DNA from 2 places in the Aquipuribacter aurantiacus genome. Region 2 is predicted to be linked to the other one. Evidence: riboswitches for the same ligand, from Rfam matches in the RefSeq annotation. Region 2 holds a riboswitch; the other holds the start of a gene.

The links. A riboswitch is a leader RNA that binds a small molecule or an ion and turns the genes downstream of it on or off. The one in region 2 is predicted to bind thiamine pyrophosphate.
Region 1: linked by a shared signal. The riboswitch ahead of ACR80Q_RS12290 (ECF transporter S component) and the one ahead of ACR80Q_RS11345 (YkoF family thiamine/hydroxymethylpyrimidine-binding protein) in region 2 are both predicted to bind thiamine pyrophosphate.

What each region holds. Positions count from the first base shown of each region.
Region 1 covers NZ_JBPKAO010000008.1:112,149-117,402, reverse strand. The annotation lists gene ACR80Q_RS12295 (heavy metal translocating P-type ATPase) at 1-2,042, shown strand, start outside; TPP riboswitch at 2,114-2,218, shown strand; gene ACR80Q_RS12290 (ECF transporter S component) at 2,272-3,183, shown strand; gene ACR80Q_RS12285 (ABC transporter ATP-binding protein) at 3,195-4,715, shown strand; gene ACR80Q_RS12280 (energy-coupling factor transporter transmembrane component T family protein) at 4,712-5,254, shown strand, end outside.
Region 2 covers NZ_JBPKAO010000007.1:117,104-122,357, forward strand. The annotation lists gene ACR80Q_RS11335 (ABC transporter ATP-binding protein) at 1-732, opposite strand, end outside; gene ACR80Q_RS11340 (ECF transporter S component) at 725-1,339, opposite strand; gene ACR80Q_RS11345 (YkoF family thiamine/hydroxymethylpyrimidine-binding protein) at 1,336-2,052, opposite strand; TPP riboswitch at 2,109-2,213, opposite strand; gene ACR80Q_RS11350 (DEAD/DEAH box helicase) at 2,263-5,043, opposite strand; gene ACR80Q_RS11355 (diacylglycerol kinase family protein) at 5,054-5,254, opposite strand, start outside.

The sequences.
Region 1 (5,254 bases), on a different contig from region 2:
TGCCGGCCCCCCTCCGACGCGACGAGGACGAGGGGGACGCGCCCGCCGAGGACCACGAGACCGCGTCGCTGCGCCAGCGCGCGCTCATCAGCACCGCGCTCGCCGTCCCGACGCTCGTGCTGTCCATGGTCACCGCGCTGCAGTTCGACAACTGGCAGTGGCTGGTCCTCACCATGGCCGCACCCGTCGCGGTGTGGGGTGCCTGGCCCTTCCACCGGGCCGCGGTGGTCAACGCCCGCCACGGTGCGGCGACGATGGACACGCTGATCAGCATCGGGGTCACCGCGGCGTTCGCGCAGTCGCTCTACGCGCTGTTCTTCGGGATGGCGGGCATGCCCGGCATGACGATGGAGCTGCGCCTGGTCACCGAGCCCGGCGCGGGCGGCAACGAGATCTACCTCGAGGTCGCCGCGGTCGTCACGGCCGCCGTGCTGGTCGGCCGCTGGCTGGAGGCACGCGCGAAGAACAGGTCCGGGGCGGCGCTGCGCGCGCTGCTGGACCTGGGGGCCAAGGACGTCACGCTGCTGCCGGACGGCGTGGGCTCGACCCGTGAGGAGCGCGTCCCGGTGGAGCGGCTGCAGGTCGGGGACCTGTTCGTCGTCCGCCCGGGCGAGACCGTCGCCACCGACGGGGTCGTCGTCGACGGCACCAGCGCGGTGGACGAGGCCATGCTCACCGGTGAGCCCGTGCCGGTCGAGACCGGTCCCGGTGACACCGTGACCGGGGCCACCACCAGCACCGACGGCCGCCTGGTGGTCAGGGCCACCCGCGTCGGCGGTGACACCCGGCTGGCGCAGATGGCCCGTCTGGTGGAGTCGGCGCAGTCGGGCAAGGCCGAGGTGCAGCGGCTCGCCGACCGGGTCTCCGGGGTGTTCGTCCCGGTCGTGCTCGTCATCGCCCTGCTCACCCTCGTGGGGTGGCTGGTCTGGGGCGACGACCCCACGGCGGCGTTCACGGCCGCCGTGGCCGTGCTCGTCATCGCCTGCCCCTGCGCGCTCGGTCTCGCGACCCCCACCGCGTTGCTGGTCGGCACGGGACGCGGCGCGCAGCTCGGGGTGCTGATCAAGGGGCCGGAGGTGCTGGAGTCCACCCGTCGGGTCGACACCGTCGTGCTGGACAAGACCGGCACCATCACCACCGGTCGGATGCGTCTGGTCGACGTCGTGGCCGCGCCCGAGGAGGACGCGACCGAGGTGCTGCGTCTCGCGGCGGCGCTCGAGCTCGGCAGCGAGCACCCGATCGCCCGGGCCGTGGTCGACGCCGCGCAGCAGCCGCTGCCCGCGGTCGACGGCTTCGCCTCCCGGCAGGGTCTCGGCGTGGCCGGCACGGTCGACGGTCACGCCGTCGTCGTCGGACGTCAGGCGTGGTTGGCCGACGAGTGGTCCCAGCACCTCGACGGCACGCTGCGGGCCGCGGTCGACGACGCGCACGACGCGGGCCGCACGGTGGTGGCCGTCGGCTGGGACGGCCGCGCGCGGGGTCTGCTCGTGGTCGCCGACACCATCACCGCGACCGCGGCCCAGGCCGTCGCCGAGCTGCGCGCGCTCGGCCTGCGGCCGCACCTGCTGACCGGGGACAACCTGTCCGCCGCACGCACGGTCGCCGCCCAGGTGGGCATCGACCCCGACGACGTCCGCGCGGAGGTCATGCCCGAGGACAAGCTCGAGGAGGTCCGTCGGCTGCAGCGCGAGGGCCGGGTCGTGGCCATGATCGGGGACGGCGTCAACGACGCGGCCGCGCTGGCCGCGGCCGACCTGGGCATCGCCATGGGGACCGGGACCGACGTGGCGATCGAGGCCAGCGACATCACGCTGGTCCGGGACGACCTGCGGGCCGCGGTCGACGCGGTCCGGCTGTCACGGGCGACGCTGCGCACGATCAAGGGCAACCTGTTCTGGGCCTTCGCCTACAACGTGGCGGGGATCCCGCTCGCCGTCGCCGGCCTGCTCAACCCGTTGCTCGCCGGGGTGGCGATGGCGGCGAGCAGCGTCTTCGTGGTGACCAACAGCCTCCGGCTGCGCCGCTTCCGCAGCGTCGGCTGACACTCGGCCGTCATCGGCCGACACCGGTGGTCGAGGTGGCGCGTGCGCCCCGGACGCGGGGCGTACAGTTCCCCCCACGACAGGGGAGCGCCACCAGGCGCTGAGAGTGCGGGCGACCGCAGACCCTCGAACCTGATCCGGTTAGCACCGGCGGAGGTAGTCGAGTCTCGACCCGTCGACGGCACCGCTGCGTCGACGGGTCCCCCTCCTGGAGACCCTGGGAGGACGCATGAGCACCACGGAGAACAAGGCGGGGACCGACCCCGCGCACCAGCCCGCGCACCAGCCCGCCGACCACCCGACGCCCGGCACGGGCGCTGGCCCGGGCAGGAGCGCCGGCCCTCGCACGACCGACGGGACGGCGCGGACCAGCCTCCCGCCGCTGACCGGCCGCACCCGGGCCGTGCTCGTCGTCGGGGTCCTGGCCAGCCTGCTGGCGGGCGCGGCCGTCGTCGCCGTCGGGCTGCCCGCGGGCAGCGAGGTGTTCGGCACCCCGCTCGACGAGCTGACCGTGCCGGTCGGGATGCTGGTGGCGCTGCTGGGCATCAGCGTCCTGGGTGCCGCGACCGCCCGGCAGGCCTGGCGCGTCGTCGACATCGTCGTGGCCGCCGTGCTCGGCGTCGCGGGCGGACTGCTGTTCGTGGTCTGGAACATCGGCCCCTACGCCGTCGTCGGTCCGCTCCTGGCGCCACCGGTGAGCGCCCTCGTCGTCGGGGTGTGGCTGCTGCCCGGGGTGCTGGGCGGGCTCGTCATCCGCAAGCCCGGGGCCGCCATGTTCACCGAGCTGGTCGCGGCCGCCCTGAGCGCCGTGATCGGCAACCAGTGGGGCTTCGCGACCGTCTGGTACGGCCTGCTGCAGGGCCTCGGCGCCGAGGTCGTCCTGGCCGTCCTGCTCTACCGCTACTGGCGGCTCCCGGTCGCCCTGATGGCCGGTGCGGGCGCCGGGGTGGTGGTCGGCGTGCTCGACACCACCGTCTACTACCCGGACCTGGTGCCGGGCATCCAGCTGGCCTACATCGGGCTCGCGACCGTGTCGGGCGTGGTCGTCGCCGGTCTGGGGTCCTGGGCGCTGGCCCGGGCGCTGGCCCGGACCGGGGTGCTCGCCCCGCTGGCCTCCGGCCGGGACGGGCGACGGGTCTGAGCGGCCCTCCCGTGGGAGCCGTCGGGGTCGCGCCGCCCGTCCTGAGCGCCCGGGGCTGGGGCTGGCGCCACGGCACCCGACGGGCCTGGGCCGTCCGGGGCCTGGACCTGGACGTCGCCGCGGGGGAGCGGGTGCTGCTGCTCGGCCCCAGCGGCGCCGGCAAGTCGACGCTGCTGCAGGGGCTCGCGGGTCTGCTCGACCCCGACAACGGGGACGAGGAGGGCCGGCTCGCCCTCGACGGCGTCGAGGTCCGCGCGGCCCGCGCCGCGGGGGTGCAGGCCGGCGCGGCCCGCACCGGGCTCCTGCTGCAGGACCCGCTGTCGCAGACCGTGCTCGCGCGCTGCGGCGACGACGTCGCGTTCGGCCTGGAGAACCACGGCGTGCCCCGGGAGGAGATCTGGGCCCGGGTGGACGAGGCGATGGCGGCCGTGGGGTTCCCGTACGACCGCGCCCACCCGACGGCGCGGCTGTCCGGCGGAGAACGGCAGCGGCTCGCCCTGGCCGGGGTGCTGGCGCTGCGACCCGGGCTGCTGCTGCTGGACGAGCCCACCGCCATGCTCGACCCGGTCGGCGCCGACGGGCTGCGGGCGACGGTCGCGGACCTGCTGGCGGCCACCGGCTCCGGCTGCGTCCTGGTCGAGCACCGGGTGGGTCCCTGGCTCCCGCTGGTGGACAGGGTCGTGGTGCTCGAGCCCGGGGGTGGGGTCCGCGCGGACGGGTCCCCGGCCGACGTGCTCGGCCGGCACGGGGCCGAGCTGGCCGCCGTCGGGGTGTGGGTGCCCGACCACCCGCCCCGCACCCCGGGGCCGCGGGCGGGCGTACGCGGGCCGCGACTGCTCCAGGCCGAGGACCTGGCGGTGCGCCGGCCCGGCGCCGTCGCCCCCGCGGCAGCCGGCGTCGACCTGCAGGTCGACGCCGGCACCTGCACCGCCGTGCTGGGCCCCAACGGGGCGGGCAAGTCCACCCTCGCGCTGGCGCTGTCGGGGCTGGCGGCCCCCGTCGCCGGTCGACTGGTGGCCCACGAGACCCTGGCGGACGGCGCGGGTCCGTCCCCGCACCGCTGGCGCGCCCGTGAGCTGGCGGCCCGGATCGGCACGGTGTTCCAGGAGCCGGCCCACCAGTTCGTCGCCGCCACGGTCGCGGACGAGCTGGCGGTCGGCCCCCGTCTGCAGGGGACCGACCCCACCCGCACCGCCGCTCTGGTGGACGAGCTGCTGCAACGGCTGCGGCTGGACCGGCTGGCCGCGGCGAACCCCTTCACCCTGTCCGGCGGCGAGCAGCGGCGGCTGTCGGTGGCCACGGTCCTGGCGACCCGGCCGCGCCTGCTCGTGCTGGACGAGCCCACGTTCGGGCAGGACTCGCGCACCTGGGCCGAGCTCGTGGCCCTGCTCGCCGAGGTCCGGGACGCCGGCGTGGCCGTGTGCGCCGTGACGCACGACGCCGACCTCGTCGCCGCCCTGGCGGACGACGTCCTGCGGCTGCCGGCGCCCGACCGTCCCCGCGCCGCCCGGACCGCGGGAGGGGTGCCATGAGCCTGCCCACGGACGTGCTGTCCGGGCCGGCGGGGGTGGACACCTCGGCCCCCCTGGCCCGCGCCAACCCCAGCGCCAAGCTGGCCGTGGCCGCCGTCATCTCCGTCGCGCTGGTCCTGACCACCGACGTGGTCACGGCGGGCGTCGCGCTCGCCCTGGTGGTGGCCTGCCTGCCGTTCACCGGGCTCGGGGCACGGGCGTTGTGGCGCCGCAGCTGGGTCCTGGTCGTCGCGGCCGTCCCGTCGGGGGTGTTCACGGCGCTGCTCGGGGTGGACTCCGGAGCGGTCCTGCTGGGGCTCGGCTGGTTCACGGTCACGGAGGGCTCGGCCGTGTCGGCCGTGGCGATCGTCCTGCGCATCCTGGCCATCGGGCTGCCGGGAGTGGTGCTGCTGTCGACGACCGACCCCACCGACCTGGCCGACTCCCTGGCCCAGGACCTGCGGCTGCCCCACCGCTTCGTGCTGTCGGCGCTCGCCGCGATGCGCCTGGTGGGCGTGCTGGCGGAGGAGTGGACGGCGCTGGGGCAGGCCCGACGGGCG
Region 2 (5,254 bases):
GACCTCGGCGGTCGGGCCGTCGGCCACCACGCGGCCCTGCTCCGACAGCACCACCGAGCGGTCGGGCAGCCCCGCGGTCCCCGCCTCCCCGGCCAGCTCGTCCAGGCGGTGCTCGACCATGACCACGGCCGGTCGGTCGTGGGCCACGACGGACCGCACGGCCGCACGGACGGCGGCCACCCCTGCCGGGTCGAGCATCGAGGTCGGCTCGTCCAGCAGCAGGACGCGGGGCCGCGCGGCCAGGGCCGCGGCCAGCGCGACCCGCTGCGACTCCCCACCGGACAGCCACGCCGTGGGCCGGGCCAGCAGGTGCTCCGCGTCCACCAGCGCCAGGACCTCCCGCACCCGCGGGCCGATCCGGTCCGGGTCGACGGCCTGGTTCTCCAGCGGCAGCGCCACCTCGGTGTCCACGTGGGGCAGGCAGACCGCGCCCGTCGGGTCCTGGGCCAGCACCCCGACCTGCCGGGAGAGCTCGACGACCGTGGTGCCCGCGGTGTCGACGCCGCCCACGACCACCCGTCCCGTGGTCCGGGCGGTGACCGTGTGGGGCACCACCCCGGTGATGGTCTGCAGCACCGTGGACTTGCCGCACCCCGAGGCCCCCAGCAGGAGCACCTGCTCCCCCGGGGCCAGGTCGAGGTCGACGTCGCGCAGGACGTCCTCGCCACGGCGGGGGAACCCCACGCCGACGCGCTCGAGCCGGACCGCGGGGTCGACGCCGTCCTCAGGCACGTCCGTCCGCCAGCTGGGCCCGGCCGATGGCGAAGTTGTCCAGGACGCCCGTGCGGGCGAGCCGGTCCACGACGACCTTGGCCAGCAGACCGCCCAGGACGACCCCGGACACCAGCTGCACCACCAGCCGCAGCACGAAGACGTCCTGGCCGTACCAGCCGAACCGGAACGCGGACCAGAAGAACACCAGCCCGGCCCCCAGGAGGCCCGACACCGCGAACACGGCCCAGCCGTAAGACCGGTACCGCGTGGCCGCGAAGGCCAGCTCGCTGCCGAACCCCTGGATCGCGGCGGCGACCACCAGCAGCGGGCCGACGGGCGAGCCCAGGAACACCACCTCGACCACGGAGGCGAGCACCTCCGCGACGAGACCGGCCCCGGCCCGGCGGACGATGGCGATGGTGATCGGCGCGACCATCAACCACCCCCCGAACACCACGTGCTGCGCCAGGTCGCCGGCCGGGCCCATGAGGATGGCCAGCCCCGTCCACGCCTGCACCAGCGCCCAGTAGACGAACCCGAACACCACGGCGAGCACCACCATGAGGACCAGGTCGCGCAGCTCCCAGCGGAACAGCCGGGGCGCCGGGGCCACGGGCGCGCTCACCGGTCACCGGCCGCGCTCGGGGAGCCGACGGACACCGTCAGGTGGCTCACGACGTGCGCGACGACGGACCCGACCGAGCCCCACGCGTCGGCCGCGGTGGCCAGCACCTCCGCGACGTCCCCGCTGAGCCGCGTCGCGTAGTGCGCGGCGCCCCTGGTGGTGCCCCGCTCGACCGCCTGGGCGATGGCCCGCTCGATGTGGACCATGTGGGCCCCGTCGTCGGACCCGCCGTCCAGCAGCGGGTACAGCGACCACTGGGCGGCGGCCGTCACGCCGGTGGGCTCGACCTGCACCGGGTCCGGGCGGGACAGGCCGGTGACCGACAGGTCGCAGCCCACCTCGCCCGGGCAGCCGCGCGACAGCAGGACGTGGGCGACGACGTGCCCGCCGCCGCTGCGTCGGTGCGCCGCGGCCAGCACGGCGGCCAGGTAGGCCACGAGCCGCTGCTCGGCCGGTTCGTCGACCGCCCCGACCCAGGTGCTCACGTCGTCGGTCTCCAGGGTCAGCCCTCGGGTGAGCCCGGCGCGCTCGACGTCCGCCAGGGCCCCGAGGATGACCGCGACGAAGTCGTCGCAGTGCGGGTGCAGGCTGAACCGCATCCCGATGCCGCGCTCGCGCGGCGTCGCGGTCCCGCTGCTCGGGCTGCCCGTGGTGCTCCTGGTCCCGCTGCCGGTGCCGGTCGTGCTGCTCGTGGTGCTTCCGGTCGTGGTCATGACGTCCTCGCTGTCCCGCCCACGGGTCGACCGAGACGACCGCCGTGCCGGACGCACGTCGGTACCTGGCCCTGCTCCCTACGCCGGTGCTAACCGGATCAGGTGACGGGTCTGCGGACGTTCCGCACTCTCAGCGCTGCTGCGCTCCCCGGGGGTCGGACAGGACCTTACGCACCGTCGCCCGGACGTGTCGAGGCGGGGTGCGTCCGCCTAGGCCGCGGGGCCCAGGGAGTACTCGACGACCCCCCGGCGGACCCGCTTGACGGCGTCACCGGCCGCGGCGCGCAGCAGGCTGCCGCGCGGGGCGGAGGCCTGGACCTGGTCGAGCAGGTCCAGGGTCTGCCGGCACCAGCGGACGAAGTCGCCCGGGCTCAGGTCGCTCTCGCGCAGCACGTTCTCCAGCGGCTGGCCCTGCGCCCACCGCCACACCGGGGCCGCGAAACCGGGGTCGGGCTCCCGGGTGGACGTCACCTTGTGCCGGTCCTCCACGTCGGTGAGGGCGGACCAGGCCCGCATCGTCGCGTCCCAGGCCAGCGCCGTGCCCCGCCCGGGCAGGCGGGGGTCGACGCCCTCGACCTCGCGACGGGCCTCGAAGACCAGGCTCGACACGACCGCCGCCAGCGCGGGTCCGTCCAGGTCGTCCCAGATGCCGGTGCGCAGGCACTCGGCGACCAGCAGGTCGGAGTGCGTGTAGATCGAGCGGAGCGCGTCGCCGGCGTCGGTCACGGTCTCGCCGTCCAGGTAGCCGAGCTCGTCGAGCACCTCGCACACCCGGTCGAACGTGCGGGCGATGACGGCCGTGCGGCCCTGGATGCGCCGTTGCAGGCCCCGGTGGTCGCGCTCCAGGTCGTCGCGGCGCTGGGCCCAGCGGGCGTGGTCCTCCCGCTCGGCGCAGCCGTGGCAGGGGTGGGCGCGCAGCTCGCGCCGCAGCTGCACCAGCTGCAGCTCCCCCGCGTCCTCGCCGTGGCGGCCACGCCCGGGCGGCTCGTCCTGGTGAGGAGGGACGACGTCGCCGCCACCGACCGCCGCCAGGGCGTTGCGCATGCTGCTGGCCAGGTCGCGGCGGGCCCGGGCGTCACCGGCGTCGAAGTGCTTGGGCACCCGGACGGTAGTGGCCACCCGGACGGCGGAGGGGAAGCTGACGGTCTCCAGCCGGCGGACCTGGCGGTCCGCGGTCAGCACGGTCGGGCGAGGGCCGGGCCCGTTCAGGCCCGGGTCCAGCACGACGGCCCAGCCGCGCTTGCGCCCGGCCGGCACGTCGATGACGTCCCCGCGGCGCAGCCGCTCCAGGGTGGCCGAGGCGTCGGCGCGACGGTCGGCCGACGCCCGCCGCGACAGGTCCTTCTCCAGGATCGAGATGCGCCCGCGCAGCCGGTGGTAGCCCTCGAAGTCGCCCAGGTGGCACGTCATCGCGTCGGAGTAGCCCGCCAGCGCCTCCTCCTGCTTGCGCAGCTGCGTGGCCAGCCCGACCACGCCGCGGTCGGCCTGGAACTGCGCGAACGACGTCTCCAGGATGGACCGGGCCTCGTTGCGCCCGACCCGCTGCACCAGGTTGACGGCCATCGAGTAGGTCGGCGCGAAGCTGGACCGCAACGGGTAGGTGCGGGTCGAGGCCAGCCCCGCGACGTGGTCCGGCTGCAGGCCGTCGCTCCACAGCACCACCGCGTGGCCCTCGACGTCGATGCCACGGCGCCCGGCCCGCCCGGTCAGCTGGGTGTACTCCCCCGCCGTGATGTCGACGTGCTGCTCGCCGTTCCACTTGACCAGCTTCTCCAGCACGACGGAGCGGGCCGGCATGTTGACGCCCAGCGCCAGGGTCTCCGTGGCGAAGACGACCTTGACCAGACCGCGCCGGAAGAGCTCCTCCACGGTCTCCTTGAACGCGGGCAGCAGACCGGCGTGGTGGGCCGCCACCCCCCGCTCCAGGCCCTCCACCCACTCCGACCAGCCCAGCACGCCGAGGTCGGCGTCGGGCAGCGACGCGGTCCGCTCCTCGGCCAGCAGGCGGATCTCGCGCCGCTCGTCGGGCGTGGTCAGCCGTACCCCCCAGGCCAGGCACTGCCGGACGGCGGCGTCGCAGCCGTTGCGGCTGAAGATGAAGTGGATGGCCGGCAGCAGGCCGTCGGCGTCCAGGGCCTCGACCACGGTGGCCCGGCTGGGGGCGCCGCGGCGTCGGGGCCGGCTGCCGCCCCGCTGCGGGCGACCCTTGTAGCGACGCTCGGAGCGCGACTCCTCGCGGGCCAGCGCGACGAGCTCCGGGTTGACCAGGCCGGGGTCGTCCCCCGGCAGACCCAGCACGGGGTCGCCGTCGGGGTCGACGAACAGGTCGTGCAGCCGCTTGTCCACCAGCACGTGCTGCCACAGCGGCACGGGGCGGTGCTCGCTGACCACCACGCGCGTGTCCCCGCGCACGGTGGCCAGCCACTCGCCGAACTCCTCGGCGTTGCTGACGGTGGCCGACAGCGAGACCAGCTGCACGTCGTCGGCCAGGTGGATGATGACCTCCTCCCAGACCGCGCCGCGGAACCGGTCGGCCAGGTAGTGCACCTCGTCCATCACGACGAAGCCCAGCCCGGCCAGGGTCGGTGAGCCCGCGTAGATCATGTTGCGGAGCACCTCGGTGGTCATCACGACCACGGGGGCCTCGCCGTTGACCGACACGTCACCGGTCAGCAGGCCCACCGCGTCGGCGCCGTGCACCGCGACCAGGTCGTTGTACTTCTGGTTGGACAGCGCCTTGATCGGGGTGGTGTAGAACGCCTTGCGTCCGGTGCGCAGGGCCAGGTCGACGGCGAACTCGCCCACCACGGTCTTGCCCGCCCCCGTGGGGGCGGCCACCAGCACGCCGTGCCCCTCGGCGACGGCCTGCATGGCCTCGAGCTGGAAGTCGTCCGCCTCGAAGGCCAGCCCGGCGACGAAGCGACCGAGCGGTGAGCTCTCCTGCCGCTGCCTGGCGCGTGCCGCGGCGAACCGTTCGGCGGGGCTGGACATGCGTCCCAGGTTACGTGCGTGCGGGAGACAGCACCGCCACCGCCCCGCCGTGAGCGGTGAACCGTCGCGGCAGCGGCCCCAGCCGCTCGCCGTCGCCGTAGGCCACGATGGGTCGCGGGTGGCGTCCGAGCGGGTCGACGTGGACCTCGACCTGCCGGGCACGCCGCACCTCGACGGCGTCGATCTCGACGTGGGTCCCGGCGTACACCCG